Regions from separate parts of the Dyella sp. SG562 genome, predicted to be linked through region 1. Evidence: riboswitches for the same ligand, from Rfam matches in the RefSeq annotation. Region 1 holds a riboswitch; each other region holds the start of a gene.

Region 1 (7,771 bases):
GCCGTGGCTGACTACATCGCCATCGCCAAGGCGGGACCTGCGGTGATCGTTTCCAACGTGCCGCAGTTCAGCATCTACAGCGAAGATGCCGCGCGCCGCTTCGTGCTGCTGGTAGATGAGTTCTACGACCGCCATGTGAAGCTGATCCTTTCCGCTGCAGCGCCAATCACCGAGCTGTATGACGGCGAGCGGCTGCGTGCGGAGTTCGGGCGTACGGAGTCGCGGCTGATCGAGATGCAGAGCGAGGAATACCTGGCTTCACCGCATCTGGCGTGAACGAGCCTGTCAGCGGTTAACCGATCGCACTGGTGCCCGCTTCCCTTGGCTCGTTGGCATGCCTGCGCATGCCAACGAGCCAGGGTTTTGCATTGCCGCCCGAGTCAAGCGGCATGCATCGCATCGCCATCCCTGTCTCGGCAAGCCGCAGGAAAGCGGCTCCTAGCGACGGCCCGAACCGACCATAGGCAGTTGCTTACCCGGCCCTGCCTTCACCCAGATAAACTTCAGGCTGTTCCACAGCTCGCCCGAACTAAGATCGACATATGCAGCAGGTTCTCCCTGCGCTGCGCAAGGAAGACCACCGAATGAGACCACCCCGATCTGGTAGACGCGGCCACCGATACTACGAATGATGGGACTGCCACTGTCGCCATGACAGGCTCCTTGTCCGCGCACTCCAGCGCAGAAATAAGTGCTCAGATCATCGCCATATGCGGCCGCGCACTCGTCGTGTGCCAGCAAAGGCACGTCCACCGCACGCAATCGATCCGGAAGAAAGGGGATATCCGGATCCGTGTTGCCCCATCCCATGACCGTCACAAATTGACCGGGTCGGTACAAGGCATCGCTGCCCAGCGTGGGCAAGCTGACCGGGACGACGCCGCTGACCCGCTTGTCCAGAAAGACCAGCGCCAGATCGGAGCCCGGGGCCGTGCTGACCGCTACCGCGCTGACGCCTCGCCGCTGCGCTCCAATGTTGTCTGAAAGCAGGGTTTGCCCAATGGTGACCGAGAGCCCCGCCGCATTCCCGTCGGTTACGTCGTTGACACAATGCGCAGCGGTAATCACCACGTCCCGGCGATAAAGCGACCCTCCGCAGAAATGCCGCCCGCCAGATTGCAGGGAGGCCATGAACGGGTACTTTCCCCTGGAGACCTCATGACCACCAATGATGCGCGGATCGATGCGTGGGCCGTTCTCGACGGATATCTGGGACTTCGCAAAAGCCAGGCTCGCAGTGGTGAGAGCGAGCATGCTGGCCATCCAAGCCACGATGCTGACGATTGCCTTCTTGTTCGAACGCATTTGCATGGGACTTCTCCAGGTCATGGAAGAGGATTAGCCATTGCATTGCGATAAGCCCGCTAAAAGCCAGCGCTTACGCGGCTACAAGTAAACACATGATCTTTGCTTCCTGGATATCGCAGAAGTACGAAAGTCTTCTCTGACATGCAGCTCCATGAAGCTGGCCTCTTCCGCTACTGCGCCGACCACTGAGCTGTACGACGGGAGTAGCTGCGTGCTGAGTTCGGGCGCACGAAGTTGAAGTTGGTCGAAATGCGGAGCGAGGAAAATCTCGCGTCGCCGCATCTGGCGTGAGGGACGGTTACCAGGAGCGGATCACTCCGGGCGGCCGTGCCCTCCTCGACCATGGCGTGCCAGCAGGCACGCCATGGTCGAGCATTGCCGCCGAGTCACGGCTTGCATCGCCGTTCCGCCGTACGGCTGCTTGGGAATCAGGCCTAGCGACGGTTCGATCCGACGGTATGCAGTCCTTTATTCCGCGCCGGTTGCACCCAGATAAACCGCAGGCTATTCCACAGCTCGCCTGAGCTGAGGTTGGCATACACCCCAGGCGCACCCTGCTCCGCGCATCCCTCGCCGAACGAGACGACGCCGATCTGATAGACACGGCCACCTATGCTGCGAATGATCGGTCCGCCGCTATCGCCCTGGCAGGAATCCTTGCCACGGACACCTGCGCAGAAGTAGGTGCCCAGCTCGTATCCTTCATAGCTGGCGGCGCACTCCTCCGGCGCAAGAATGGGCACGTCCACTTCCCGAAGCCGATTAGGGAAGTACGGCAGCTCCGCATCGGTGTTGCCCCAGCCCATGACCGTTGCCGTCTGCCCGGGCCGGTACAAGGCATCGCTGCCCAGCGTGGGCAAGCTGACCGGAACGACGCCGCTGACCCGCTTGTCCAGAAACACCAGAGCCAGATCGGACGCCGGGAGCGTACTGATCGCCACTGCCCGGATCCTTCGCCGCTGCGCGCCGATGCCATCCGAAAGCAGGGTCTGCCCGATGGTGACCGTGAGCTCCGCCGCGTTGTCGTCGGTTACATCGTTGACGCAGTGAGCAGCAGTAATCACCACATCCTGGCGATAAAGCGATCCTCCGCATAAATGCTGCCCGTCGAATTGCAGCGAAGCCATGAATGGGTACTTCCCCCTGGATACTTCATTGCCACCGATGATGCGCGGATCGATGCGCGGGCTGTTTTCCACGGATGCCCGCGGCGTGGCGATAGCGAGACTCGCGGCGGTGAGCGCGAGCATTCCCGCCATCCAGGCCATGACCCTGACGGCCGTCTTCTTTCTCGAACGCATTTGCATGGGACTTCTCCAGTTCATGGAAGAGGATTAGCAACTGCATTGCGATAAGCGTGCAGAACGCCAGCGCTTACGCGACTATGAGTAGACGCTCAGTCGCGCCTTTCAGATATCGAAGAAATACGAAAGTTGTCCCCGACATATCAGCTTCGCGGCGCGCGGCACACTGCATATCCGGAATACTCCCAATTGCTGCTCTCAAAGCCGCCATCGATGCAGCGCTGCGCATACGCTTCGCAACGGACATCCACGCCGGAGAATGCTCATGATGCGCAGCGCCTTGCTCATGCTGTCCCTTGCCGCCGTATCGGCCGTACCTGTCCATGCCACCGATGTGGCGCAAAGCATTCAGGACGAACTGCCCCAGGTCGTCGCATGGCGCCACGACATCCACCTGCATCCCGAACTGAGCAATCGCGAGACGCGCACCGCCGCACTGGTTGCCGCGCAGCTGAAGAAGCTCGGCCTGGACGTGCGTACCGGCATCGCGCACCACGGCGTGGTGGGCGTTCTAAAAGGCAGCAAGCCCGGGCCGAGGCTGGCAATCCGCGCCGACATGGACGCGCTGCCGGTCACCGAGGAAACCGGCCTGCCGTTTGCCTCAGCAGCGCTGGGCGAATACCGCGGCAAGTCCACCGGCGTGATGCACGCCTGCGGCCACGACGCGCACACGGCCATGCTGCTGGGCGTCGCCACCGTGCTCGCCGGCATGAAGCAGGAGCTGCCGGGCGAGGTGATGTTCGTCTTCCAGCCGGCGGAGGAAGGAGCGCCAGCGGGCGAGCAAGGCGGAGCCGCGCTCATGCTGAAAGAAGGCGTGTTCCGCGACTTCGCGCCGGACGCCGTATTCGCCATGCATGTGATCAGCACGCTCAACGTCGGCACGGTGGCGCTGCGGCCGGGACCCGCGCTGTCCGGTGCGGACGGCTTCAAGCTGGTGGTCCACGGACGCCAGACGCACGGCGCCATGCCGTGGAACGGCGTCGATCCCATCGTCACCGCGGCGCAGATCGTCGAGCAGGCGCAGACCATCGTCAGCCGCCGGCTGGATATCGGCACGCTGCCGGCCGTGCTCAGCTTCGGCATCGTCGAAGGCGGCACGCGCCACAACATCGTGCCGGACAAAGTGGAACTGCAGGGAACCCTGCGCAGCTTCGATCCCGCCATGCGCCAGCAAGCCATCGACCATCTGCGCGGCATCGCCGAACACGTGGCCGCCGCGAACGGCGCCACGGCGGAACTGCGGATCCCGATGGGCGACAGCTATCCGGTCACGGTCAACGACGCCGCATTGACCGCACGGGTACGCAGCAGCCTGGTCAAGGCGGTCGGCCACGCGCATGTGGTCGAGGCTCCGCCGGCCATGCCCTCGGAGGATTTCGCTTATTTCGCCAAAGAAGTGCCCGGCGTGTACTTCTTCGTCGGCGCCACCCCAGCCGGCCAGGATGCGGCGAAGGCGGCAGCCAATCATTCGCCGCGGTTCTTCATGGACGAGGGCGCCATGAAGGTAGGCATGACCTCGATGCTGCAGGCGACGCTGGACTATCTGCAGGCCCCATCCACCGAAACGGATCACCAGAAGCAAGCAGCGAGCTGAGCAGACGGGGGTGGAAAGCCCGCTACTCGTCCGGCTTCTGGCGAACCGACACGCCCGCCAAAGCCGGTGGCGTGCCGCAGCGGCCGGAGCGCAGCGCATCCAGATAAGCCGACACCAGCGTCGTCGTGCTCTTCTGCGCACCCGCGGCGAACTGGCCGCCGCCTAAGTTCATATGGTTGGCGCCATCCACCACGGCCAGCCAGCGGCAGCCCGGCCCCAGTCCATCGAAGGCCTGCATGCGCCAGCCGTAGTCGCCGCCCAGCCCCTGGTCCCGCGTGCCGGTGACCAGCAGCGTGGGCGCGGCGATCGGTGCCCATGCGCCTTCGGGGAACACCGGTCCCGGCCCTTCCGGCGATAAGGCCACGTAGGCGTCGAAGCTGCCCTTCGGCGCCAGCCCCAGCTTGTTGTGCGCACCGGCTTCCAGCATCACCGTGATCGCGCCCATCGAATGGCCGAGCAGCGCCTTGAACGATGCGTGGCAGCGCTGTTCCGACCACGCCAGCGCCGCGTCGATGTCGAGAAAGCGCGCCCGATAAGCCGGCGCATCGGTGACCAGGGCGGTGATGCCGCCCTTGAAGCCATCGCTGCGCAGGTCCTGCTTCAGCACCGGCAGGCCGCTTTCGCGGTGCCCCATCACCACCACGCGCCAGCCGTCGGCGCTCAAGGCCTCGCCTACATAGCGCAGGCCCTGCTCACTTCCGCCGGCGCCGTGCGACACCAGCAGCAGCGGCGGGCAGGTTTTCGCCGCGGCAGGCTCGTACACCATCAGCGGCGTGCTCGCGCCATCGGAACGCGGCACCTCGATGCGTTCCGCGGCCCAGGCCTGCACGGTGGCGGCCAGCGCCAGCAGTACGGCCACGATCTTCGGCGACGTCGTCGACATGCTTCGCTCCCCTTCGATGGCCTGCACTGCGGTAACGTGGCGGCCTTTCCTGCACGGAGCCCCGCCATGACCAGCCTGCTCTTCCTCGCCCTGCTGTCCGCGCCCGGCATGCCGGCGGACGATTTCTCAACGCGGGTGCAGCAGGCCAAGTTGACCGAGGGCGCCAAGGACGGGCCGGACTACCAGAAGAAGATGTGGGCCGCGATCGGCGACCGCACCACCGACGCGCTCAAGGGTTGCATCGCCACCCTGCCCAAGCCCGACAAGTCCCCTTTCGTGCTGGTCGCCGACGTGCACGCCGACGGCAGCCTGGGCCGGGTCGAAGTCCGCGCCCCCACCGACGTAGCCACCTGCCTGCTCAGCCGCTTCGCCGGCTGGAAGCTGCCGGCCCCGCCGGCCAGCCCGGCGCCGTATCCGATCGAGGTGGATTTCAGCATCGCCCCCTGAGCGCCCGGGCAGAACCGATCGCCAAGATTTTTCGCATGGCCGCCAGGCCGCGCCAGGCCTTGAATTACCCCACTTATCCACCGATATATGCACAATGGCTTGGGTTGACCTTCCCTGCCTTACCCCTATATGTTGTGTCGGTCGGTGCCTTTCTCAGACCCACGGTCGGATTGGCTTAATAGGGAATCCGGTGCGAATCCGGAACTGCCCCGCAGCGGTAAGCGGAAACGAAAGCTCCCATCGCACTGGCCTTCCAAGGCTGGGAAGCGGGGGCGAGTAGGTCGGATCGGTCGCCAGCGAACGGTCCATGTCTGCGAGTCCGAAGACCTGCCGGCACATCGCGGCCTTCAGCGCCGCGGTGAGTGATGGCGGCTTCCGCGGGGAGGCGCGTCGTGGCGCGGAGCCTTCGCTCCGCCGCACGGCCGTCCCCGCCTACACCGCCTTCGTCTCAGCCCTGCGCGCGGGAGCAGGTCGTTGAAGCCTTTGGCCTGGAGCGATGCCATGCAACCTATCGACACCGACTCGCGCGAGCGCACCGACGACCGCGCGGATGCATCCGCCTTCCCTGCCGCCGACGCAGCTGCCGCCGCGCCGGAGCCCGTTCGCATGGAAGCCGTGGCGGAGACCCCCTTCGCCCTCACCCCGCCGCACAACCCCGGCCAGATGCGCGTGACCAAGCGCAACGGCAGCCAGGAGATCGTCGACGTCAACAAGATCGTGCGCGCGGTGACCCGCAGCGGCGAAGGCCTGCATGCGGTCGATCCGCTGCGCGTGGCGCTGAAGACCATCGGCGGCCTGTACGACGGCGCCACCACGCGCGAGCTGGACGAGCTGTCGATCCGCACCGCCGCCGCGCTCACCGCCGAGGAACCCGAATACGGCCAGCTCGCCGCGCGCCTGCTCGGCGCCTACGTCGACAAGGAAGTGAGCGGCCAGGAAATCCAGAGCTTCTCCCAGTCGATCGCGCGCGGCGCGGAGCTGGGCATCCTCAACGCACGCCTGCGCGACTTCGTCGCCGCCAATGCGCGCAAGCTCAACGACGCCATCGATCCGCTGGCCACGCGCCGCTTCGAATACTTCGGCCTGCGCACCGTGTACGACCGCTACCTGCTGCGCCACCCGCAGCTGCGCAAGGTGATCGAGACGCCGCAGTACTTCTTCATGCGCATCGCCTGCGCGCTGGGCGGCAACGAGATCGGCGAGACGCTGGAGCTGTACCGCCTGCTGTCCTCGCTGGAATACATGGCCAGCTCGCCCACCCTGTTCAACGCCGGCACCGCGCACGAGCAGCTCAGCTCCTGCTTCCTGCTCGACTCGCCGACCGACTCGCTGGAGTCGATCTACGAGAAGTACGGCGACGTGGCCAAGCTGAGCAAGTTCGCCGGCGGCATCGGCCTGGCCTACTCGCGCGTGCGTTCGCGCGGCTCGCTGATCCGCGGCACCAACGGCCATTCCAATGGCCTGGTGCCGTGGCTGAAGACGCTGGATGCCTCGGTCGCCGCGGTGAACCAGGGCGGCAAGCGCAAGGGCGCGGCCTGCGTGTACCTGGAGCCGTGGCACGCCGACATCGAGGAGTTCCTCGAGCTGCGCGACAACACCGGCGACGAGGCGCGCCGCACGCACAACCTCAACCTGGCCAACTGGATTCCCGACGAATTCATGCGGCGCGTGGAGAGCGACGGCGACTGGTCGCTGTTCGATCCGAAGATCGTGCCGCACTTCGTCGACAGCTGGGGCGAGACCTTCGAGCGCGCCTACCGCGAAGCGGAAGCCGCCGGCATCGCGGTGAAGAAGGTGAAGGCGCGCGAGCTGTACGCGCGCATGCTGCGCACCCTGGCCCAGACCGGCAACGGCTGGATGACCTTCAAGGACCGCAGCAACGCCACCAGCAACCAGACGGCCAAGGCCGAGAACGTCATCCACCTGTCCAATCTGTGCACCGAGATCCTCGAGGTGACCAATGCGGGTGAGACCGCGGTATGCAACCTGGGTTCGGTGAACCTGGCGCGCCACGTGGTAGACGGCGTGTTCGACTTCGACAAGCTCGCCGCCACCGTGCGCACCGCGGTGCGCCAGCTGGACCGCGTGATCGACCTGAACTTCTATCCGATCGACACCGCGCGCACGGCCAACCAGAAGTGGCGCCCGGTGGGCCTGGGCGTGATGGGCCTGCAGGACGTGTTCTTCAAGCTGCGCCTGCCGTTCGATTCGGCCGACGCGCTGGCGCTGTCCACG
Region 2 (7,771 bases), on a different contig from region 1:
ACCTGCCGCACGGCGTTCACAGCTCGACTCCCAGCTGCGCGCGGATGCCCGCCTCGAACGCATGCTTGACCACGCGCATCTCGGTCACCGTATCGGCCACCGCCACCAGCGCATCGGGCGCGCCGCGGCCGGTGATCACCACGTGCTGGCCGGCCGGACGCGCGGCCAGCGCGGGCAGCACCTGCTCCAGCGTCACGTACTGCTTGACCAGCGCGATATTCAGCTCGTCCAGCAACACCAGCCGGTAGCGCTCGTCCGCCAGCATGCGCGCGGCGATCTGCCAGGCGGCCTGCGCGGCGGCGACGTCGCGCGCCTTGTCCTGGGTTTCCCAGGTAAAGCCCTCGCCCATCACGTGGTAGTCGACCATGTCCGGAAAGCGGCGGAAGAACGCTTCCTCGCCGGTGGAGAAGCTGCCCTTGATGAACTGCACCACGCCGCAATGAAAGCCGTGGCCGAGCGAGCGCGCCAGCATGCCGAAGCCCGACGAGCTCTTGCCCTTGCCGTTGCCGGTGTTCACCACCAGCACGCCGCGGTCGATGGTGGCGCGGGCGATCTTGCGGTCGACCAGCTCCTTCTTGCGCTGCATGCGCTCGCGGTGGCGCAGTTCTTCGTCGCTCATGCCCGGGTTCCTGCCTGGCGGGTGGAGTTCACGCGCGCCAGCGCCCAGTACGCCGCCAGCGCCACGATCACATAGGTCAGCGTGGTGCGCACGAACAGCGGGCCCCACTGCCACAAGCGGGCAACGTACTCGCCCAGGTGCGGATTCGCATAGCGCCCGCCCAGCCAGTAGAACGCGCCGTTGGAAATGGCGAACGAGACCGAAGCCGCCACCAGCGCCACGCCGAACGCACCGGCCAGCGCCAGCGGCGCCGGCGCCATCCGCGCTGACCACAGCCGCCCCGCGTACCACAGCACCGCATACGCGGGCAGCAGGAACGAGTAGGCCGGCGTCACGCAGAAATCGCTGACGCCGGCATACGACACCGACACCCAGTCCAGCACCACCGCCAGCGCCATGAACGCGGCGAAGGCCAGGTGCCGCCGCAGCCACAGGCCGCCCAGGAAGAACAGCGCCATCGAGGCATCGGGCAGATGCAGCGCGGTGCCGAAGTGATGGAAGCGCGTGGCGATCATCACCGCGGCGAACACGATGGCGAGCGGTACGGAGAAGCGTGGCATGGCGGTGGACATGGTGCGGTCCTCGGGGCGGAAGGGATTCACTGCGCGGGCCGGTAGCTCACGCTGAGCATCGCGGTGCGGCCGGGCTGGTTGTAATAGGCCGCGGTCTCGTAGTGCTTGTCGAAGGCGTTGCGCACGCTCAGCTGCACTTTCCAGTCGCGGTCCAGCGCATAGGCCAGGCGCAGGTCGGTGAGCGCATAGCCGCCCAGGCGATAGCCGTTCGCCAGGTCGTCGTAGCGCTTGCCCGCCGCGTACACGCTGGCGCCGATGCTGAAGTCGCCGAAGCCGCGGTCCGCATCCACGCGCGCGCTGCGCGGGGCACGGCGCGGCAGCAGCTTGTCGCGGTAGGTGTCGCTGCGGTTGCGCGGATCCAGCCAGGTGGCGGTGCCGCGCAAGGTCCAGCCGGCCAGCGTGGTGGACGCCACCGCTTCGGCGCCGCGGATGCGCGCGCGGTCGACATTGCCCGGCACGCCGCGCGAGGCGTCGTAGGCGATCAGGTCGCGGATGCGGGTTTCGAAGGCATTGAGCGACCACAGGCCCCAGCCCGGCGTGCCGCGCAGGCCCAGCTCGTAGCTGCGCGAGCTTTCCGGCCGCAGCGCGGTGTTGCCGTAGCCGGGGTAGTACAGCTCGTTGAAGGTCGGCGCCTTGTAGGCGGAACCGGCGCTGGCGGTGAGGCGCATGCCCGGCGTGAAGTCCCAGCCCCACAGCAGGCTGCCGGTGGTCTTGCCGCCGAACTGCTGGTTGTCGTCGTGGCGCAGGCTGGCCTGCAGCGACTGCGCGCCGAACGCCTGCTGCCACTGCGCGAACAGGCCGCGGTTGAGGCGCTGGTCGCGCGCATAGCTGGTGTTGCTGTCGACGCGGTCGCGCTGCCAGTCGTAGCCCAGGCTCCACAGGCCGCCGCCGAGATTGAGGTCGCCCTGCAGCGAGCCGAGATCGCGGTGCGTATCGAAGGTGCTGGTGTAGCGGCCGTTGAGGTAGTTGTCGCCGAGGTCGGCGCTCTGGCCGGCGCTCGCGGTGAGCGTGAAATCGCGGCTAGGCCGCCAGTGCACGCGTGCACCGTAGACCTGCTGCACCACGTCGGACTGGTTGCTGGTGGAGCCGTCGTAGGCGTTGTAGCCCCAGCTGCGCAGCCACTGCGCGTCGGCGTCCCAGGCGTCGCTGAAGCGATAGCCGCCCTTGAGCGAGACGGAGCTGTCGCGGAAGCCGTCGCGGTCCGGTTCGTTGACGAAGCAGCCCGCGCCGCGCGGCGACGGCTTGCCGCGGCAGGCGTTGATGCCGTCGGTGTCCTCGTGCGTGGCCTGCACCGCATACCAGCCCTCGCCCACCTTGCCGGCCAGGCCGGCGGCGCCGCGGAAGCTGTCGTTACTGCCGTAGCCCAGCTCCAGGTTCGGCTCGAAGGCGCCGCTGGGGCGTCGGGTAAAGATCTGGATCACGCCGCCCAGCGCTTCCGAACCGTAGAGGCTGGAGAACGGACCGCGCACGATCTCGATGCGCTCGATCTGCTCCACCGGGATGTTCTGGATCGAAGGCTGGCCCAGCGTGGCTGAGCCGATCTTCACGCCATCCACCAGCACCAGCACGTGGTCGGCCTCGGTGCCGCGCAGGAACAGCGAGGTGGCTTTGCCCGGGCCGCCGTTGTTGGCCATCGACAGGCCCGGTGTGCCTTGCAGCAGGTCCGCCACGGATTGCGGCTGCAGGCGCTCGATCTCGGCGCGGTCGATCACGGTGACGGCGGCGAGCGTGGCCGATTCGCTCTGCTCGGTGCGGGTGGCGGTGACCACCACGCCCTTGAGGTCCTGCGAAGGCTCGTCGGCCTGCGCGGCGGTGGAAAGCAAGACAAGGGAAAACGCGGCCGCAAACGCGGACCGGCGCAAGGACGGAACATGCAATGACACTGGTGGCTCCTGGACCGCGCCTGCCCGCGCGGAATCGCTTCGGTTGCAGGACAGGCGGAAGGAGCTCCGGACGGACGCACGACGAGGGCGCGCTCGCCAGGAGCACGCCCACCGCATGTCCGGTTCACCTCGAGGCCGGTCTCCGGGCTCGCGAGCGAAGGCTGATGCCTCCCCGACCGGCGCCTTCCCATGCTTCGCAGCACAGTGGCTTCCGCCGATCGTGTCTCGCCTACCGTTGCGGGGGCAGCTCCGGAATAGCCGTCAATACGGCGCACCGGATTCCCGTTTCAACCACCGGCCAGGCCAGCGGTCACCTCAGGCCCGGGCATCTTAGCAGTACGACAAGGGGGTGCTCGTCATGACGAGTAGGAGGTGTCATGGCGAGCCCCGGCCCCTCACCCCGACCCTCTCCCCGGCGGGGAGAGGGGGATGACGGGTGGGGCGAAAATCGAGCGAAGAGCTCGCGGCGCAGCCGCGGCGTTCCGCTGGTGCGCTTCTGCTCTTGATCTACCGGGTCCCCTTGGCGCCGGCGGTGAGGGCTGGACGATCAGGCCCCGCAGGGGGCGAGGACAGGAGTCCTCGCCTTTTTGATCAGGGCATGGATGCCCTGTCAAAAAGCCCGGCCAGCCCTCACGGACCCTCAGCAGCTTTGCTGCTGAGGGCGCCAAGCAGGGTGCCCTTTCTTCTTGGTTACTTCTTCTTTGGGCACGCAAAGAAGAAGTAACTCGCCCCGCGGCAGCGGGGCGAAACACTCGCCAAAGGCGAGACAACCAAGCGTCAACGCGACAACCAGGCGATACCGCCACTGGATTCCGGCCTACGCCGGAATGACGAGCAGAAGGGCGCCCAGCCTCCCCCTTTCACAGGGACTGCACCACGTGTCTCCCCACTGACGCACAGCTGGCAAGGCACTGCAACACCACTGCGATTAGCTAGGCACAGCCCGCAATCAGGCAGCACCCGAGCGCCCCCATGAGCGAAATCGACCCCAAGCGACGCCGATTCCTGCAGATGACCGCCGCCTCCGCCGGCGGCCTCGCCGCAGCCTCCCTGCTCCCCGAAACCCTGCGCCAGGCCCTGGCCGCCCCCTCCCCGACCGGCACCGGCAACCTCACCGACGTCAAGCACGTGGTGATCTTCATGCAGGAAAACCGCTCCTTCGATCACTACTACGGCAGCCTGCGCGGCGTGCGCGGCTTCGGCGACCGCGTGCCGGCGCCGCTGCCCGGCGGCGCGCGCAGCGTGTGGCAGCAGCCCTACACGGGAAATACGGACGGCTATCTGCTGCCGTTCCGCATGAACACCGCGACCACCAGCGCGATCTGCGCCAATGCGCCGGCGATGAACTACCCGGTGGACACGGCGATCTTCAACAAGGGCAAGTTCGACGCCTGGAACACCGCACGCGCGGCCGGCCTCGGCATGGGCCATTTCGAGCGCGCCGACCTGCCGTTCTATTACGCGCTGGCCGACGCTTTCACCATCTGCGACCACTACTTCGCCGCCACCCTCACCCAGACCAACCCCAACCGCCTGCATGCGATGACCGGCAGCAACGGCCTGTCGGTGGGCCAGGCGGCGGTGCTGGACAACACCGAGCCGAGCGCGGGCTTTACCTGGACCACCTATGCCGAGCGCCTGGAAAAGGCCGGCGTGAGCTGGAAGGTCTACCAGGAGAGCAACAACTTCGACGACAACGCGCTGGCCTGGTTCAAGAACTTCAAGCAGGCCAAGCCGGGCACGCCGCTGCATGACAAGGGCATGGCGACGCAGGCGGACATGGTCGCCGCGTTCGCCCAGGACGTGGCCAACGACACGCTGCCGCAGGTGTCGTGGATCGTGGCCGCCGATTACCTGTCCGAACACGCCAGCTTCAAGCCGGCCTACGGCGAGGACCTGAGCGCGCGCCTGCTCGCCGCGCTCGCCGCCCATCCGGCGGTGTGGGCCAAGACCGCCTTCATCCTCAACTACGACGAGAACGGCGGCTTCTTCGACCACGTGCCGCCGCCGACGCCGCCAGCTTCGTCCAACGACGGCTTGTCCACGGTGAGCGTGACGGGCGAGATCAGCAATGGCCAGCCGATCGGCCTGGGCTTCCGCGTGCCGCTGATCGTGGTGTCGCCGTGGACGCGCGGCGGCTGGGTGTGTTCGCAGGTGTTCGACCACACCTCGGTGCTGCGTTTCCTGGAGCAGCGTTTCGGCGTGATGGAGCCGAATATCAGCGCCTGGCGCCGCGCGGTGTGCGGCGACCTGCTCAGCGCCTTCGATTTCAGCGGCAGCAACAGCGGCTGGCCCGGCTTGCCCTCCACCACCGGCTACACCGCCGCGGCGGACCAGCAGTGCAAGAACCTGCCGGCGCCGAGTATTCCCTCCACACAGGCGATGCCGGCGCAGGAAGCGGGTACGCGGCCGGCGCGCGCGCTGCCTTACACGCTGCGTGCGGATGGCCGGGTGGATGCGGCGGCGGGGCGCTACTGGATCGACTTCCATAACGACGGTGCGGCCGGCGCGGTGTTCCAGGTGTATGCGGCGAACCGCAGCGACGGGCCATGGCGCTACACGGTGGAGGCGGGCAAGCAGCTGTCGGATTACTGGAGCGCGGCGCGTTACACCCAGGGCGTGTACGACCTGGAGGCGCATGGGCCGAATGGTTTTCTGCGGCAGTATCGCGGCAGCGTGGCGACCGGGATGGGTGCGGCGCCGGAAGTGGCGGCGAGCTACGACGCCGCAGGCAATCGCCTGCGGCTGGCCGTAACCAATAACGGCGGCGCGGCATGCACCGTGACGGTCAGCAATGCTTATGTGGAGGGCGATGTGCGGATTTATTCGGTCGCCGCCGGGGCTACGGTGAATGACAGTTGGGCACTGGGTGGCCATGCCAACTGGTACGACTTGAGCGTGACGGTTGCTGAGCTGGCGGGTTATTGGCGGCGGTTGGCGGGGCATATGGAGAATGGCTTGCCAAGCCAGAGCGAGCCGCGCTGACAAACCAGACGGCGTAGGTTGGGGTGAGCCGCAGGCGAACCCCAACGTTCACCCTTGATGCGCATCGCAACGTTGGGGTTCGCCTGCGGCTCACCCCAACCTACGCCTTGCGGAACGGACAAAAAAAGGCGCCTCCTCGGCGCCTTTTCTTTTAATGCTTGCGAAACACCAACTGCCCGCCTTCCGCATCCACCCCGATGACATCGCCCGGCGCGTACCGGCCTTCGAGAATCTCCTTCGCCAGCGGATTCTCCAGCTGCTGCTGGATCGCCCGCTTCAGCGGCCGCGCGCCATACACCGGATCGAAGCCCACATTGCCCAGCAGGTCCAGAGCCTTCTCGCCGATCTCCAGGCGCAGCTGGCGTTCGGCCAGGCGCTTTTCCAGGTGGATCAGCTGGATCAGGGCGATCTTGCGGATCTGCTTCTTCTCCAGCGGGCGGAACACCACCAGCTCGTCCAGGCGGTTGATGAACTCCGGACGGAAGTGCGCCTGCACCACGCCCAGCACCGAGGCCTTCATCTGCAGGTAGTCCGCTTCGGAATCGCCGGCCTGCTCCTGGATCAGCTGCGAGCCCAGGTTGGAGGTCATCACGATCACGGTATTGCGGAAATCCACCGTGCGGCCCTGGCCGTCGGTGAGGCGGCCATCGTCGAGCACCTGCAGCAGGATGTTGAACACGTCCGGATGGGCCTTCTCCACCTCGTCCAGCAGGATCACGCTGTACGGACGGCGGCGCACCGCCTCGGTGAGATAGCCGCCTTCCTCGTAGCCGACATAGCCGGGGGGCGCGCCGATCAGGCGGCTTACCGAGTGCTTCTCCATGAACTCGCTCATGTCGATGCGCACCATCGCGTCCTGCGTATCGAACAGGAATTCGGCCAGCGCCTTGCACAGCTCGGTCTTGCCCACGCCGGTAGGGCCCAGGAACAGAAAGGAGCCATACGGGCGGTTCGGATCGGACAGGCCGGCACGCGCGCGGCGGATCGCGTCGGACACCGCGCGCACCGCTTCGTCCTGGCCGACCACGCGCTTGTGCAGCGCCTCTTCCATATGCAGCAGCTTCTCGCGCTCGCCTTCCAGCATCTTGCTGACCGGGATGCCGGTCCAGCGCGATACGACCTCGGCGATCTCCTCGTCGGTGACGCGGTCCTGCACCAGCTTGAACTCGTGCTTCTCGGCGGCCTGCGCGGCGGCGAGCTGCTTTTCCAGTTCCGGCAGGCGGCCGTACTGCAGCTCGCTCATCTTGGCGTAGTCCTGGCGGCGCTGCGCGGCTTCCAGCTGCACGCGGGCCTGCTCGATCTGTTCCTTGATCTTGGTCGCGCCCTGCAGCAGCGCCTTCTCCGACTTCCACACTTCGTCGAGGTCGGAGAACTCGCGCTCGAGTTTTTCGATATCGCTTTCCAGGTCGGCCAGGCGCTTCCTGGACGCCTCGTCGGTTTCCTTGCGCAGCATTTCGCGCTGGATCTTCAGCTGGATCAGGCGGCGCTCCAGGCGGTCCAGTTCCTCCGGCTTGGAATCGATCTCCATGCGGATGCGGCTGGCCGCCTCGTCCATCAGGTCGATCGCCTTATCCGGCAGCTGGCGGTCGGTGATATAGCGGTTGGACAGCGTGGCGGCGGCGACGATGGCCGGATCGGTGATCTCCACGCCGTGGTGCACCGAATAGCGTTCCTTGAGGCCGCGCAAAATCGCGATGGTGTCTTCCACGCTG
Region 3 (7,771 bases), on a different contig from region 1:
AGATGAAATTTCCCAGCCGATCAGGACGGGCTTCGGCTATCACCTCGTGCGCGTCGTCAAGCGGACGCAGAATACGTTCGAGGATGCCAAGCCCCATATCGTCATTCTCCTGAAAGATGCTGACGTAGACCGGCAGATCGAGGCCTTGAAGCAGGATCATCCCACCCGGTTCGATGCCAGCCTTCTGAGTCGGCGCGATTGACTCCTATCGCTATTGACGAGGTGGTAACCCGCACGCCCCGCTGCATGTCATCGGCCTCACGGAGCTTTTGCTTCCGGCGCCCAGGCCGCAGAAAAGGCCTGGGCGCGCAGGGCGGCATCGAAAGCCTGCACGCCGTATTGCGCCACGCCGTGCACGCGAAACGAATCGCGCTCCAGCATATCGTCCAGCTCGCTGCGGCTTTCGCAGTGCGCCAGGATCGCTCCGCCATCGCCGGTTTCCAGCGGACCGGCCGCGATGATGCGCCCGGCCCGCGCGTGTTCGATCAGCCAATCCCGGTGCGTGCCGAGATGCGCCTGGATGTCTTGCTGAGCACGCAGATAAGTAAGTGTGACGACATAAAGCATGGTGGACTCCTCAGGCGGCCGCGGCGGGATCGAACGTCCGGCCGATCGCTTCATGCGCGGCCTGCAGCGCGGCGGCGCGGATCTCGCCGCCCCTGGTAAGGCGCTCGGCACGCACGATGCGCACGTCGCCGATGCCCATGAAACCGAACATGGCCTGCAGGTATGCCTCCTGGAAATCCATGGCGGCCGCGGGGCCTTCGGAATACATGCCGCCGCGCGTGGAGGCGACCAGGACCGTCTTGCCGCCGGCGAGTCCCACGGGCCCATGCTCCGTGTACTTGAACGTGCGGCCCGGCTGTGTCACGCGATCGATCCACGCTTTCAGCTGGGTAGCCACTGAAAAGTTGTACATCGGCGCGCCGATGACGATCAGCTCGCTGGCGACGAATTCGCTCACCAGTGTTTCCGAGCGCGCGTGCTCGGCGAGCGTGGCGGCATCGAAGCGGTCGATGGCGGAGGGACGGAATCCCGCCGCCGTGGCGCCATCCAGATGCGGGATGCGCTCCTCCACCAGGTCCCTGTAGACCACGCGGGCCAAGGGATGCCGGCGCTGGATCGCAGCGACCAGCGCGGCGCTGAGAGTGCGCGAAGCGGATGCGTCGCCCAGGATGCTCGAATCGAGATGAAGTACTTGCATGGCGTTCTCCGGCTCAGGTGTGGCGTAAAGCTAATGGCCGGCGCCGTGCTCCATTAGTAGGGCAAATCGGTAAGCTTCGTTCCACGGGTGGAACGCCCTGGCGCAACCGTCATGGAGCACGTGGTGGAAGATCTGAATGACCTGGTCCTGTTTGCCGCCGTCGTCACGCATGGCGGCTTCTCCGGTGCGGCAAGAGCGCTGGGCATGCCCAAGTCGAGCCTGAGCCGCCGCGTGGCGGAGCTGGAACGCCGCCTGGGAGTCAGGCTGCTGCAGCGCTCGACCCGTGCCGTCCGGGTGACCGAGGTGGGCGCGGCGTTCCATGCCCAATGCGAAGCGGTGACGCAAGCCGCGCGCGCCGCCATGGAAGTGGCCGAGCGGGCGGGCGAGAAGCCGTCGGGTCGCTTGCGCGTCAGCTGTCCCGTCGGCGTGGCGCATCTTTTTCTTGCGCCGGTCCTCGGCGAATTTCTTCGCGCCCATCCGGACGTGCGCCTGGAACTGGACCTGACCAATCGGCGGGTCGATGTGATCGGCGAAGGCTACGACGTCGCGCTGCGCATCCGTACGGCGATGGACGATTCCAGCCTGGTCGTGCGCACGTTCGGCCTGAGCGAACAGGTCCTCGCGGCCAGTCCGTCCTTCGTGCGCGAGCGAGGCCCCTTTGCTTCCGCCGCCGCGCTGCAGGGCGTGGCCGGAGTGGGGCCGGGAGGCGCGGGAGCGGAGCGTCCGCGCTGGCGCATGGCGGCGCCGGACGGCGCCACGATCGAGATCGAGTATGCGCCGGCGCTGGTGACTGACGACGTCCATCTGCTGCAGCAGGCGGCCATGGCCGGCATCGGCGTGGCGCAGCTGCCGTTCAATCTTTGCGGCGAAGCGATCGCGGATGGACGGCTGATTCAGCTGCTGCCCGGCCATCGCATCGCCGCGCACCAGTTGCATGCCGTGTTCCCGTCGCGGCGCGGCATGGTGCCCGCCGTCCGGTCGTTTATCGAATTCCTCGCAGCCGAGCTTCCGCGCATGACGGCGCGCGCGAACGAACACTTCCGGCAGATGGCCGGCGACGCGGATCGCGGCTGATCGGCGAGAGCGGCTTCAGGGGACTGCGCGCTGCCGGCACTCTATGTGAATTAATTTCGACGGTGGCGGGACGGCTCAGGCGAAACGCTTGGCGCCCGCGACGCAGAGCACCACCAGCACGGTGACCAGCACCATCGTCCATGCCACCGGTTCGTGCAGCAGCAGGCCGGCCAGGGCCAGGCCGAAGAACGGCTGCAGCAGCTGCAGCTGGCCGACGCCTGCGATGCCACCCAGCGCCAGGCCGCGGTACCAGAACACGAAGCCGACCAGCATGCTGAAGACCGACACGTAGGCCAGGCCGATCCACGCTGGCGCAGCGATACCCGCCCAGCTGTCCGGCCGGGTCGCCGCCGCGATGGCGGCCATCACCGGCATCGCCAGGGCCAGGGCCCAGGAAATCACCTGCCAGCCGCCGAGCCGGCGCGACAGCGCGGCGCCTTCCGCATAGCCCAGGCCGCACAGCAGGATCGCGCCCACCATCAGCAGGGCGCCTTCGATGGCGATGGCGCCGCCTTGCAGCAGGGCGAACGCGGCGACGGCGAGGCTGCCCAGTCCCGAGAACAGCCAGAACGCAGGCTGCGGCCGCTCGGCGCCGCGCAGTACGCCGAAGACGGCAGTGGACAGCGGCAGCAGGCCGATGAACATGATCGATTGCGCGGAGGTGATGTGCTGCAAGGCCAGTGCGGTGAGCAATGGGAAGCCGAGTACGACGCCGATGGCGACGATGGAGAGCGAGACGAGGTCGCCGCGGGAAGGGCGCTTCTCGCGCAGCGCGCGGAGCAGGAGCAGGCCGAGCGCGGCGGCGATGACGGCGCGTGCGGAGGTGAGGAACCAGGGCGAGAAGCCCATCACGGCGATGCGTGTGGCCGGCAGCGATCCGCTGAAGATCACGACGCCGAGGAGGCCGCTGCCCCAGCCTTTGGAAGTGGTTTGCATCGGGGTTCCTTCGATCCTTGTGTGCAAGTGCGGGACGATAAACCGAGGGCGCGATCTGGCGGCGGCCATGCTGTGTGCGGATCGGGGCGAAGCGAGGGCAATTGAAAGGGAGCGTCGCGATACGGAACTCTTCTCCCCTCCGGGGAGAAGATGCCGGTAGGCAGATGAGGGGCGGGTGCTTGCGGTAGCGCTTCTACGAAGAATAGAAAAGCTTTTGGCTTTCTCGACCCTCAGCGCACCGCTCCGCCCGGCCCCTCACCCCAGCCCTCTCCCCGGAGGGGAGAGGGAGCAAAGCGGAACGTCACACCGCCGCGGTAACCCGCTCGCGCATCACCCGCGCCGCCTCGACCAAAGCCACCAGCGCCCTGCGCGTCTCATCCCACCCGCGCGTCTTCAAGCCGCAATCCGGATTCACCCACAACTGCTCCGGACTCAGCACTTCACTGGCCTTCTCCAGTAGCCCGACCATCTCCGCCACGTCCGGTACGCGCGGCGAATGGATGTCGTACACGCCGGGCCCGATCTCGTTCGGATAACGGAAGCGCACGAAGGCATCGAGCAGTTCCATGCGCGAGCGCGAGGTCTCGATCGAGATCACGTCGGCATCCATCGCGGCCACCGCCTCGATGATGTCGTTGAACTCCGAGTAGCACATGTGCGTGTGGATCTGCGTGTCGTCGGCGACGCCGGCGGCGGCCAGGCGGAAGCTCTCCACCGCCCAGGCCAGGTAGCCGGTCCAGTCCGCGCGGCGCAGCGGCAGGCCTTCGCGCAGGGCCGGTTCGTCGATCTGGATGATGCGGATGCCGGCCGCCTCCAGGTCCAGCACTTCGTCGCGCAGGGCCAGCGCCAGCTGGCGGCAGGTGGTGGCGCGCGGCTGGTCGTCGCGCACGAAGGACCACTGCAGCACGGTGACGGGGCCGGTGAGCATGCCCTTCATCGGCCGCCTGGTGAGCGACTGCGCATAGGTGGACCAGCGCACAGTCATCGGCTGCGGCCGCTGCACGTCGCCGTAGATGATCGGCGGCTTGACGCAGCGCGAGCCATAGCTTTGCACCCAGCCATGCCTGGTGAAGACGAAGCCGTCGAGCTGCTCGCCGAAGTATTCGACCATGTCGTTGCGCTCGAACTCGCCGTGCACCAGCACGTCGATGCCGATTTCCTCCTGGAAGCGCACGCAAGCGGCGGTCTGCGCGGCGATCAGCGCGTCGTAGTCCGCGGTGGAAAGCTGGCCGGACTTGTGGCGGGCACGCGCCTCGCGCACTTCGTGAGTCTGCGGGAAGGAGCCGATCGTGGTGGTGGGGAACAGCGGCAGGTCGAAGCGCTGCTGCTGTTTCGCGCGGCGGAAGGCGTAGGTGGAGCGGCGGTGCGCGTCCGCGGCATCCAGGTTGGCCAGGCGCTGCGCCACCTGCAGGCGGTGCACCCTGGGCGAGGCCCGGCGTGCGGCGATCAGCTCGCGCGCCCGTTCCAGCGCGGGGTAGGCGGTGACCACGCCCTTGCACATGTCCGCCACGGTGCGCAGTTCCTCCAGCTTCTGCCGCGCGAAGGCCAGCCAGGCGTGTACGTCGGACGGCAGCGACTTCTCCAGCGTGGCGTCCACCGGCACATGCAGCAGCGAACAGGACGGCGCCAGCCACACGCGCTGCTTGCCCACGCGTTCGATCGCCGCGCGCGTCACGGCCATGGCGCGGTCCAGGTCCGCGCGCCACACGTTGCGGCCGTCGACCACGCCCAGCGACAGCACGCGTTCGGCGGGCAGCGTCTCCAGCACGGCATCGAGCTGGGCCGGCGCACGCACCAGGTCGACGTGCAGGCCGTCGACCGGCAGTTCCTGCGCGAGGCGCAGGTTGTCGCCGAGGGCGCCGAAGTAAGTAGCCAGCAGCAGCTTCGGCCGCGCGGCGGCAGCGAGCGCGGCATAGGCCTGGCGATAGGCCGCGGCATCGTCTTCGTCGAGATCAAGCACCAGGCAGGGTTCGTCGATCTGCACCCATTCGGCGCCGGCTTCGCGCAGCCTGCCCAGCAGTTCGGCGTAGGCGGGCAGCAGGCGTTCGAGCAGGGCGAGGCGGTCGCTGCCGTCCGCGGTCTTGGACAGCAGCAGGAAGCTCACCGGACCGAGCAGCACCGGACGCGCCGCATGGCCCAGCGCCTTCGCTTCGAGGAACTGCGCCACCGGCTTGTCGTCGCGCAGGCGGAAGGTTTGCGCGGCATGCAGTTCGGGGACGATGTAGTGGTAGTTGGTGTCGAACCACTTGGTCATTTCCAGCGCGTGCAGGTCGAGGCCCGCGCGCTGCGTGCCACGCGCCATGGCGAAGTAGCCGGCCAGCGGGTCGGCGTCGGCCAGGGCGCGGTAGCGTTCGGGGATGGCGTCGAGCAGGAAGGCCGTGTCGAGCACGTGGTCGTACAGCGAGAAGTCGTTGCACGGCACGACGTGCGCGCCGGCCTCGCGCTGCAGTTGCCAGTGGCGTTCGCGCAGCTGGCGGGCGGTGTCCAGCAGCTGCGGGCGCAGTGCTTCGTCGCGCCAGTAGGCTTCCAGGGCTTGCTTGAGCTCGCGCCGCGCACCCATGCGCGGGAAGCCGAGATTGGTAACGGTGCTCATGCTGCATTTCCTCGATTCGTGGTGAACGAGGAACGAAGGAAGCGCATGGCAGCGAAGCTTCCGCGGACATGCGCGCGACCTTCGCCCCCGCGGGCGAACCGGGCTGGCGCAGGGTCGCGCAGGAGCGGACGGCCATGGCGTGAGCATGGCGCGCAGCCCCAGCCGCTTCCCCGCGGAAGCTCCAGGTCAGACAGAAAGCTCATCGCCTTCCGGCCGGGGCAGGTCTTCGGGCTCGTGGACGAGAGGCGCGGGCGCCTCGCCTAATGCTCGCCGCTTCCCGGCCGGTCCACTGGCCAGTGCTGTTGACGAGGGTCGTTTCCACACACCGCTGCGGGGCAGCGCCGGAATAGGCCGTAAGGCCGCACCGGCTTCCCTTTTAATTGCATCCTTTCATCGCGATGAAAGGATGAAAACCACCAGCGGCGGGGAAATTAGGGGCAGGGACGGGGTTCCGTCAAGCGGAAGATCGTGAGGGGAGGTGGAGCAGCCCTCGCGGGGCTGCTCCGGGTGAAGGCTCAGCCCTCCTTGTACTGGCGCAGCGCGACCGGCTCCCAGCGTTCGGTCGAGGGAATGTCCCTGAAGGTCCGCACCCAGGCTTCGGGCACCTGCGGCTGCGGTGTGCCCAGGGTGGGAATGGTGGCGCCGGCGACCGGCGCCTTCGGATAGGTCGACCAGGGATTGAGCAGCACCTGGTTGGGGTTATTGGGAATGACCTGCTGCCGCTTCGGGTCGATGCGCGCCTTCACCGCATTGCCGTCGACGAACAGGCGCCATCCGCTGTCGCCGCCGTTGAGCTTGGAGTTGATGCGGTCGGCGGCCCAGTACCACTTCTGCGCGCTGCGGTCGTTGCACGCCACTACTTCCACCTGGCGGGCGTTGCGCTCGTTGACAGCAAGGCAGCGTCCGTCCAGGCGGCTGACATAGCGGTCGAAGCTGTCCAGGTACCACTGTCCGGCGCGGCGGGTGACGTCCCTGCTGCAGGTGCCGAGGGTCGCGGCGCCGCGGCCGTCGTTGATCAGGCAGCGGCCGGCGTTTTCCTTGGATTGCAGGATGACGACCGGTTCGCGGTGCAGGTAAGGCGAATCGAGGTCGATGGTCACGGCACTGGTTTTTACCCTGACGACCGGGCCGGAGGATCGGCCAAGGCCATTCCGCTGCACCACGGAAGAGCTCGCGGCGAGCTTGATCGGATGCTTGCCGCCCGACACCTTGAAGGTCCATGAGCTGTAGGACTGCGGCGCAAATTGCCGCATGGCCGGCGTCATCGTGCGGTCGTCCCGGAAGCGGTTCAGTATTTCCTGCGAGATCTGATACTTCCAGGTATTGCGCACGCCGGGCGGGCGAGCGCAGCCGTTGCACGGGTAGTAGTTGGGCTCCTCGTGCCTGGATTCCACCGCCGTGGAGTAATCCTTGACGGTGAAGGTGATCGATGTGGACTTGGTGTAGCTCTTGCCGAAATTGAAACCGAAGCTCGGCTTGATCGCCGCCGCCGGATTGCCCGCCAGGGCCTTCTCCGCATCCGCACCGAGGTTGAACCCGAAACTGGTGGTCTCCGATTCGGTGTGGTTGTAAGTGAGATCGGTCAGGCTGGTGGTTTCCGGAAGAGTGCGCGCCACGGTGGGCTGGGCGTTCCGGCCGTAATCGAGCATGGCGTCGACAAGGTAGTACTGCGTGTATCCGATACAGGCGACGGGGCGGCATTGGGGAGCGACGTCTGCACCGCCCTTGATCAGCCCCGACGTCTTCATGATCACATTGAATTGATCCTTGCTGGCCGTGGAGTCGCGGATCACGGTGATTTCGCGCGTCAGCGACTGCCCGCCGCTGCCGAACGTGGTGTCGGTGAACTCGACGATCGGCAGATGATCGGGATTGCTGCCGTTGCCGGGGGCTTGCCTGATCTGCCGGAAATCCGGCTCGGGCTGCTTGCCCCCCCGTTCGATGGCCGCGAGATGGTCCGCCAC
Region 4 (7,771 bases), on a different contig from region 1:
AGTAGCGCGGCGGGATGGTCATGCTCGAGGGCAGGTCCACCTGGGCGGCATTGATCGCCGCCTGCACGTCGCGCGCCAGCTTGTCGGTGGACTTGCCCGGCTCGAACAGCAGGATCACCGAGCTGGAGCCGTCGTTGCTCTCCGAACTCATCTCCTTGATGCCGGGAATCCGCCCCAGATGCCGCTCCAGCGGCGCGGCCACGGTGGACGCCATGGTCTGCGCGCTGGCGCCGGGCACTTCCGCATAGACCGACATGCCGGGAAATTCCAGCGCCGGCAGCGCGGCCACGCCGATCAGGAGGTAGGTCCAGATGCCGGCCAGCGCCAGGCCCAGCGCGAGCAGCGAAGTGCCCACCGGGCGGCGGATCATTGGAGCGAAGATGTTCACGTAGTCCCCGGGCGGCGCCTCCTGCGGCGCTCCGCAGGGGGGACTTTATGTCGGGGGGCACATGCTTGGGATGTGCCTGAAGTGCGTGGCGCATATAGGTCGTAGGTTGGGGTGAGCCATCGGCGAACCCCAACGTCGCGGCCTATGACGGTGCCACGTTGGGGTTCGCCTGCGGCTCACCCCAACCTGCGCCCGGATCTCAGTGCGCCGGGCTGTAGCGCAGCGTCAGGTAGGCGGTGCGGCCCAGCTGGTTGTAGAAGCGCACGGTCTCGTAGCGGTGGTCGAACACGTTGGCGACGCGGCCCTGCAGGGTCCAGCCCGGCTGGAAATGCCAGCTCGCGCGCAGGTCCACCGTGGCGTAGCCGCCCAGGCGCTGCAGGTTGGCCGCGTCGTCGTAGCGGTAGCCCTCGGCATTCACCGTGCCGCCGATGCTGAAGGCGCCGCCGAGATCGCGGTCCAGGTCGAGGCGGGCGATGCGTTCCGGACGGCGCGCCAGCAGGTTGCCGCGGTTGGGATCGTCCTCGCCGCGGTTCTCCGGCTTCTGGAAGGTGAGATAGCCGCGCAGGTGCCAGCCGTCGACGTCGGCGCCGGCCTGGCCTTCGATGCCGCGGATGCGCGCCTTGCTGATGTTGACCGGCACGAAGAAGGCGTCGTAGCCGATCAGGTCGTCCACCTTGGTCTGGTAGGCGTTCACCGCCCAGTTCCACACGCCCGGACGCGCCGACAGGCCGATCTCCGCCGTGCGCGACTTCTCCGGCTTCAGGTCGGGATTGGCGGTGGCGAAACCGAAGAACGGCGGGAAGTACAGGTCGTTGAAGGTCGGTGCGTGGAACGCCGTGCCGTACGAGGCGGTGAACTTCAGGCCGTTCTCGAAGCCGTAGCCGTAAGCGGCCGAGCCGGTGTCGTGGTTGCCGAACTGCTGGTTGTGGTCGTGGCGTGCCGACAGCTGGATCTCGTGCGGACCGAACTGGCCCTGGTACAGCGCGAACACGCCGGTGTTGTCGCGCTTGCTGCGCAGGTAGTCGGTGTCGCTCTGCACGTGTTCCTGCTGGTAGTCCACGCCGGCGCTGAGCAGCTGGCCCGGCGCGAGCGTCACGTCGTTCTGCCAGCTGGCCTGGTTGCGGCGCGAATACAGATGGCCGGCGGGCGCCATATCGGCGCCGAGGTCCGCGCGGTTGAGATAGTTGTCGGCGCGGTCGATGTTCTGGCCGGCGCTCAGGCTCATCTTCCAGGCGTCGAGCACGGCGAAGCGCAGGTTCGCGCCGGCCACCTGCTGCGAGCGGCGCGTGTAGTTCTGGAAGTCGCCGTCGTATTCGATGTCGCCCTTGCTCTTGAGCACGCTGGCGGTCAGTTCGGTGCCGCCGTCCCAGCGATAGCCGCCGCTGAGCGCGCCGTTGTAGGTGCGGTAGCCGTCGTCGTCCGGCTCGTTGGTGAAGCAGCCGCCCACGCCGGCCGCCGCGGCGCGGCAGGCATTGATGCCGCGCGTGTACTGGCCGCCCACGCTGGCGTTGAACCAGGCGTTGCGCGAACCGCCCGACAGGCCGAACTGGCCGTCGGCCAGGCGATGGCTGCCCACGCCTACGGTTACCGACGGCGTCAGCGCCTGATCGGGCTGGCCGTGGTGGGTGAAGATCTGGATCACGCCGCCGATCGCATCCGAGCCATACAGGCTGGAACGCGGGCCGCGCACGATCTCGATGCGCTCGATCTGTTCCACCGGCAGCTGCTCGAAGGCCGGAATGCCCGCGCCCACCGTGCCGATGCGCACGCCGTCGACCAGCACCAGCGTGTGCGAGGAATTGGTGCCGCGCATGAACAGCGAGGTCTGCTGGCCCAGGCCGCCGGCATTGCCGAAGGCCACGCCCGGCAGGCCGGACAGCAGGTCCTGCACCGACTGCGGCTGCAGGCGTTCGATGTCGGCGCGGGTCAGCACGGTGACCGGCGCCAGCGTCTCGTCGATCGGCGTGGCCGTGCGGGTGGCGGTCACCACCACGGTGGGGAGCTGCCCGGCGTCGTTCTGGTCGGCGGCATGGGCCGCGGCGACGCAGGACAGCAGGGCGGTGGCCAGCAGAGTCTTCTTCATGGAGCGTTTTCCTCGGCCGCGCCTCGCGCACGGCCCATCGATGACGAGCTGGCGGCATGACGGAGGAGGCGCAAACGACGGCAGGCGAACGGCACCGGCACGTGGTCCGGCTGCGCCCTCCGCGAGCCACCAGGAAAGATATTCGGGCCGGTCTCCGGGCTTGCGAGTGCGCTTTGCCGCGCGATCCTCCCGCGGCCTTCCCGCGCTCGTGGGAGCGCAGTGGCATGTCGCTGGAGGCAAGAACTGCTCGCTTACCGTTGCGGGGGCAGCGCCGGCCTTGCCCTCAAGGCGCACCGGCTTCCCGTTTCATCCCTTGGCAGCGTGGCTTTGGGACACCCGAACGAACGCAACTTTAACGGGGAGGCCGGGTGGCTGACAACGCGGGGCGGAATGACCCGATGGGGGGGGGCGCCTGTTCCTGCGATCATCATCGTTTCCCATGGCCGACATTTCTGTCATTTCTTGACGGTTTGGCCACCAAATATTGTCCGGAAGCAAGTTTCGCGAAGGTTTTACGCAAGCTCCGGGTAATATTTCATTTGTTTGCCTAAGTCATTGTTTCAGTGAGCTTCGTAAGCTTCGCGTAAGCGTAAATATTTTGTTGACGCCCAGCGATTTTCGCAATTATGTTCGGACCGCTTACCGCGGGAACTTGCGTGCGGCGCGACGAGGCTTGGGGAAGTTCTCTCGCTGCGATCCGGGGCTTACGAATGCCCCACACGCATTCTTGCGCTAGGCGATTTCGGCGCCTTGCGCCTGTCGGCCTTCAGGCCATCATGGGGAGAACACAGATGATCAAGTACCAGCACGCTGGTCGCGCGCCGCGTTGGCGTCAGACCGCACTCGTCGTTGCGTTGGGAATGAGCCTTGCCGGAGTGGTGCAGGCGCAGTCGAACGCATCAGGCGTGATCTTCGGCCGCGTTGACGCTACCCGCGGCAACACCGTCCATATCGAAAACATCGACACCGGCCTTGCGCGCGACATCAGCGTCGACCAGTCCGGCCGCTACCGCGCGTCCTCGCTGCCGGTCGGCCGCTACAAGGTCACCCTGGTCAAGGATGGCGCCACCGTCGATACCCGCAACGATGTGCTCGCGGCGGTCGGCACCGGTACCGAAGTGAGCTTCACCGCGGCTGCGGTCGCGGCCGGCGAGGCGAAGAACCTCGAAGGCGTGCAGGTGGTGGCCAGCGCGCTGCCGGCGATCGACGTGTCGTCGGTCGACTCCCGCACCGTGCTGACCGCCGAGCAGCTGTCCAAGGTGCCGGTGGCCCGCAACGTGACCGCGGCCGCCCTGCTGGCGCCCGGCACCGTGCTGGGCGACTCGCGCTACGGCAACGTGGCTTCGTTCGGCGGCGCTTCGGCGGCCGAGAACCAGTACTACATCAACGGCTTTTCGGTGACCAACGCGCTGACCAACCTGGGTCTGGCGCAGCTGCCGTTCGATGCGATCGACCAGCAGCAGGTGTTCACCGGCGGTTACGGCGCCGAGTACGGCCGTTCCACCGGCGGCGTGGTCAACCTGATCACCAAGCGCGGTACCAACGAATGGAAGGCCGGCGTGATGGCGCTGTGGATTCCGAAGTTCCTCCGCTCCGATCCGCGCAACATCATCCAGCCGTCCGACAACACGCTGTTCCAGTACCGCAACGACAACAAGTCGTGGGTCACGGAATACGGTGCGTACATCAGCGGTCCGCTGATCAAGGACAAGCTGTTCATCTATTTGACCGGTGATTTCACCAAGCAGGAAGGCAAGACCATCGCCTCGGCCACCGCGCAACAGGTGGCGTATTACGACGTGAAGTCGCCGCGCTGGTTGGGCAAGATCGACTGGAACATCACCGACAGCCACATCCTCGAACTGACCGCCTTCTCGGACAAGACGACCGAGCAGGACCAGGTCTACGGCTACAGCTACACCCCGACGCTCGCCGAAGGCGCCAAGCGCGGCACGGTCGATCTGAAGAACTATTCCGGCGGCGCCAACCCGACCCCGGGCGGTGACTTCTACATCGGCAAGTACACCGGCTACATCACCGACAACCTCACGGTCAACGCGCTGTACGGCAAGAGCAAGTCGGTGCACACGCAGACGCCGACCTCGGCCAGCGGCGGTTCGTGCCCAATCGTCAGCGGCCAGTACCGCAATGCCAGCGGCGCGCTCGTGCGTCCGCCGGCGTGCTACCTGATCGGCAACCTGCTCGCCCCGGGCGCTGAGGACAAGACGCACGGCTGGCGTCTGGACATCGAGTACCGCCTCGGCAGCCACGACCTGCGCGTGGGTGTGGACAACCAGACGCTGGAGTCTTATTCGGGCACGTCGTACGAGTCGAACCAGCGCTACATCTACACGCTGGCTCCGGCGAGCGGCAACATCGCCGGCCGTCCGGACATCCATTTCCCGACCGGCACGCTGAACTACGTCGACTACCGCGTGTTCAAGGCCGCCGCCAACGTGCGCGTGGAACAGGAAGCGCAGTACATCGAAGACCACTGGCAGATCAACGATCGCTGGCTGGCCTACATCGGCCTGCGTAACGAGCAGTTCAACAACTTCAACGGCAGCGGCGAGTCCTACGCCAAGCAGCGCCACCAGCTCGCGCCTCGCCTGGGCATCAGCTGGGACGTGTTCGGCGACTCCAGCCTGAAGGTCTACGCCAATGCCGGCCGCTACCACCTGGCCGTGCCGGCCAACGTGGCCATCCGCGGCGCCTCGGCTTCGACCTACAGCAGCCAGTACGGCACCTTCACCGGCGTCGATGCGCAGGGCCGCCCGATCAACTTCCAGCCCTATGGCCGCGTGTACTACCTCAACGCCGCCGACGGCACCACGCCCGATCCGCGCACGGTGGCGGCGAAGGGCCTGGGCGCCTACTACCAGGACGAGTACATCCTGGGCTTCGACAAGCAGCTGGGTTCGAACTGGACGTTCGGTGCGAAGGCGATCTATCGCAACCTGAAGAACATCATCGACGACATGTGCGATACGCGTCCGTTCGAGAAGTACGCGGCGCGCAACAACATCGACATGAGCAACGCCGTGCTCAACGGCTGCTACCTGTTCAACCCGGGCAAGGGCAACAACTTCCTGGTCGACGTGACCGGCAACGGCAACTTCCAGGAGTTCAAGCTCACCAAGGCCGACCTCGGCTTCCCGGACCTGAAGCGCAAGTACCTCGCGCTGGACATGTACCTGGAGCACCAGTTCAGCGACAAGTGGTACGGCAAGGTCGAGTACGTGCTGTCGCACAGCTTCGGCAACTCCGAAGGCCTGCTGAAGTCCGACATCGGCCAGGCCGATCCGTCGGTGACGCAGGACTGGGATGCGCCCGAGCTGATGCTCGGCGCCAACGGCAACCTGCCGAACGACCGCCGCCACCAGCTGAAAGCCTATGGCTGGTACCAGGCCACGCCGGAATGGATGTTCGGCGCCAACGTGTCGATCTACTCGGGCCGTCCGAAGAACTGCATCGGCGTGGCCCCGGGCGATCCGATCCAGTACGGCGAGGCGTACTTCTACTGCGACGGCAAGATCGCTCCGCGTGGCTCGCGCGGCCGCACGCCGTGGGCTTATCAGCTGGATCTGAGCGCGCAGTACAAGCCGCACTGGGCTGGCGACAACCTGACGCTGGAAGCGAATGTGTTCAACGTGCTCAACAGCCAGAAGGTGCTGAGCCGCCAGGATCTGGGCGAAACCGACGTCGGCGTGCCCGACCCGGTCTACAACCGTCCGATCAGCTTCCAGGTGCCGCGCTACGTGCAGTTCGAAGCCCGGTACGACTTCTCGCTATAACAACGACAGAGGAAAGCGCGCCTGGCTTCGCCGGGCGCGTATCTCCCCGAATTGGCCGCCGGGAACGGCGGCCTTTTTTTGCGCACACGGCCGCGATTCCCTGCTGGCAGGGGGGGTGAAATTCCTACGATCCGGTCGCGTCGGTGTACGTTAAGTATTTATTCACTTTTTTTCTTGCCGGGCGATTTTTCCAAATTGCTTTCCATACAAGGTGTTGCAAGCGTATCAGTGCATGACTCCGCCTAAGAAAAAATCTTAGTTTTTTGTTGACTCCCTTTCCGACCCCCCTCTAAGGTCGGCGAGCGACCCGCGAGAAGTTGCGAAGCGCGCCAGGCGAGGGGTCGCCTGCCGCTTTCCGCCGATCCGCTTTCGAAGGGACCTGCCGCGATTTCCCGCGACGCTTTGGGGCGAACTTTTCGCCCGTCCTTTTGGATTTCTCGGGGAGATCAACCAATGCAGACGTTCCGCCAACCGCGTCACGCGGCGGTGTGCCGCCGTACCGCCCTCGCCCTCGCGCTGGGCATGAGCCTCGCCGGCACGGCGATGGCGCAGTCCAATGCCTCCGGCGTCATCTTCGGCCGCTCGGCCGAGGCCGGCAGCACCATCCATATCGAAAACCTGGACACCGGCTTCGCCCGCGACATCGGGGTGGACGCCGACGGCCGCTACCGCGCCGCTTCGCTGCCGGTCGGCCGCTACAAGGTCAGCGTGCAGAAGGACGGCAAGACGCTGGAAAGCCGCGACAACGTGCAGGTCGCGCTCGGCGGCGGCGTGGACGTCTCGTTCACCGGCGCGGCCACCGCGGCATCCGGCAATGCGCAGACGCTGGAAGGCATCCAGGTGATCGGCAATGCGTTGCCGGCGATCGACGTGTCGGCGGTGGACTCGCGCACCGTGCTCACCTCCGAGCAGCTGCAGAAGCTGCCGCTGGCACGCAACGTCACCGCCGCCGCGCTGCTGGCGCCGGGCGTGGTGTCGGGCGACTCGCGCTACGGCAACGTGGCTTCGTTCGGCGGTTCGTCGGCGTCGGAGAACCAGTACTACATCAACGGCTACGCCGTGACCAACGCGCTGACCGGCCTGGGCTTCACCAGCCTGCCGTACGACGCGATCGACCAGCAGCAGATCTACACCGGCGGCTACGGCGCCGAGTACGGCCGCTCCACCGGCGGCGTGATCAACGTGGTGACCAAGCGTGGCGGCAATACCTGGAAGGGTGGCGTCGGCATGTACGTCATTCCGCAGTACTTCCGCGATTCGCCGCGCAGCATCTACCGCGAGAACGGCCAGCTGTACCAGTACCGCGCCGACAACAAGACCTCGTCCGAGCAGTACACCGGCTACGTCAGCGGTCCGCTGATCAAGGACAAGCTGTTCCTGTACGCCGCCGGCGACTTCACCCGCACCACCGGCCGCACCGTGCTGCCGATCACCACGCCGCAGCAGACCAACGACGTCAGCAAGGCCACCAAGTGGCTGGCCAAGATCGACTGGAACATCACCGAT

The links. A riboswitch is a leader RNA that binds a small molecule or an ion and turns the genes downstream of it on or off. The one in region 1 is predicted to bind cobalamin.
Region 2: it holds a riboswitch for cobalamin, as region 1 does, so the genes downstream of both, btuB (TonB-dependent vitamin B12 receptor) here and FHW84_RS09900 (ribonucleoside-diphosphate reductase subunit alpha) in region 1, are expected to answer to the same signal.
Region 3: it holds a riboswitch for cobalamin, as region 1 does, so the genes downstream of both, metE (5-methyltetrahydropteroyltriglutamate--homocysteine S-methyltransferase) here and FHW84_RS09900 (ribonucleoside-diphosphate reductase subunit alpha) in region 1, are expected to answer to the same signal.
Region 4: it holds a riboswitch for cobalamin, as region 1 does, so the genes downstream of both, btuB (TonB-dependent vitamin B12 receptor) here and FHW84_RS09900 (ribonucleoside-diphosphate reductase subunit alpha) in region 1, are expected to answer to the same signal.

The regions. Positions count from the first base shown of each region.
Region 1 is NZ_JAAOYS010000004.1:139,031-146,801, reverse strand. Features, by position in the region: gene zapE (cell division protein ZapE) at 1-276, shown strand, start outside; gene FHW84_RS09925 (serine protease) at 439-1,311, opposite strand; gene FHW84_RS09920 (serine protease) at 1,743-2,615, opposite strand; gene FHW84_RS09915 (amidohydrolase) at 2,878-4,206, shown strand; gene FHW84_RS09910 (alpha/beta hydrolase) at 4,229-5,089, opposite strand; gene FHW84_RS09905 (peptidase C13) at 5,156-5,536, shown strand; cobalamin riboswitch at 5,662-5,886, shown strand; gene FHW84_RS09900 (ribonucleoside-diphosphate reductase subunit alpha) at 6,038-7,771, shown strand, end outside.
Region 2 is NZ_JAAOYS010000001.1:398,128-405,898, forward strand. Features, by position in the region: gene FHW84_RS01775 (cobyrinate a,c-diamide synthase) at 1-20, opposite strand, end outside; gene cobO (cob(I)yrinic acid a,c-diamide adenosyltransferase) at 17-619, opposite strand; gene FHW84_RS01785 (hypothetical protein) at 616-1,191, opposite strand; gene btuB (TonB-dependent vitamin B12 receptor) at 1,218-3,068, opposite strand; cobalamin riboswitch at 3,190-3,407, opposite strand; gene FHW84_RS01795 (phospholipase C, phosphocholine-specific) at 4,047-6,059, shown strand; gene clpB (ATP-dependent chaperone ClpB) at 6,211-7,771, opposite strand, start outside.
Region 3 is NZ_JAAOYS010000006.1:231,763-239,533, reverse strand. Features, by position in the region: gene FHW84_RS13420 (peptidylprolyl isomerase) at 1-202, shown strand, start outside; gene FHW84_RS13415 (YciI family protein) at 259-567, opposite strand; gene FHW84_RS13410 (FMN-dependent NADH-azoreductase) at 578-1,204, opposite strand; gene FHW84_RS13405 (LysR family transcriptional regulator) at 1,316-2,278, shown strand; gene FHW84_RS13400 (DMT family transporter) at 2,354-3,214, opposite strand; gene metE (5-methyltetrahydropteroyltriglutamate--homocysteine S-methyltransferase) at 3,516-5,807, opposite strand; cobalamin riboswitch at 6,007-6,240, opposite strand; gene FHW84_RS13390 (hypothetical protein) at 6,323-7,771, opposite strand, start outside.
Region 4 is NZ_JAAOYS010000002.1:235,462-243,232, forward strand. Features, by position in the region: gene FHW84_RS04515 (efflux RND transporter permease subunit) at 1-388, opposite strand, end outside; gene btuB (TonB-dependent vitamin B12 receptor) at 588-2,471, opposite strand; cobalamin riboswitch at 2,599-2,826, opposite strand; gene FHW84_RS04525 (TonB-dependent receptor) at 3,332-6,265, shown strand; gene FHW84_RS04530 (TonB-dependent receptor) at 6,719-7,771, shown strand, end outside.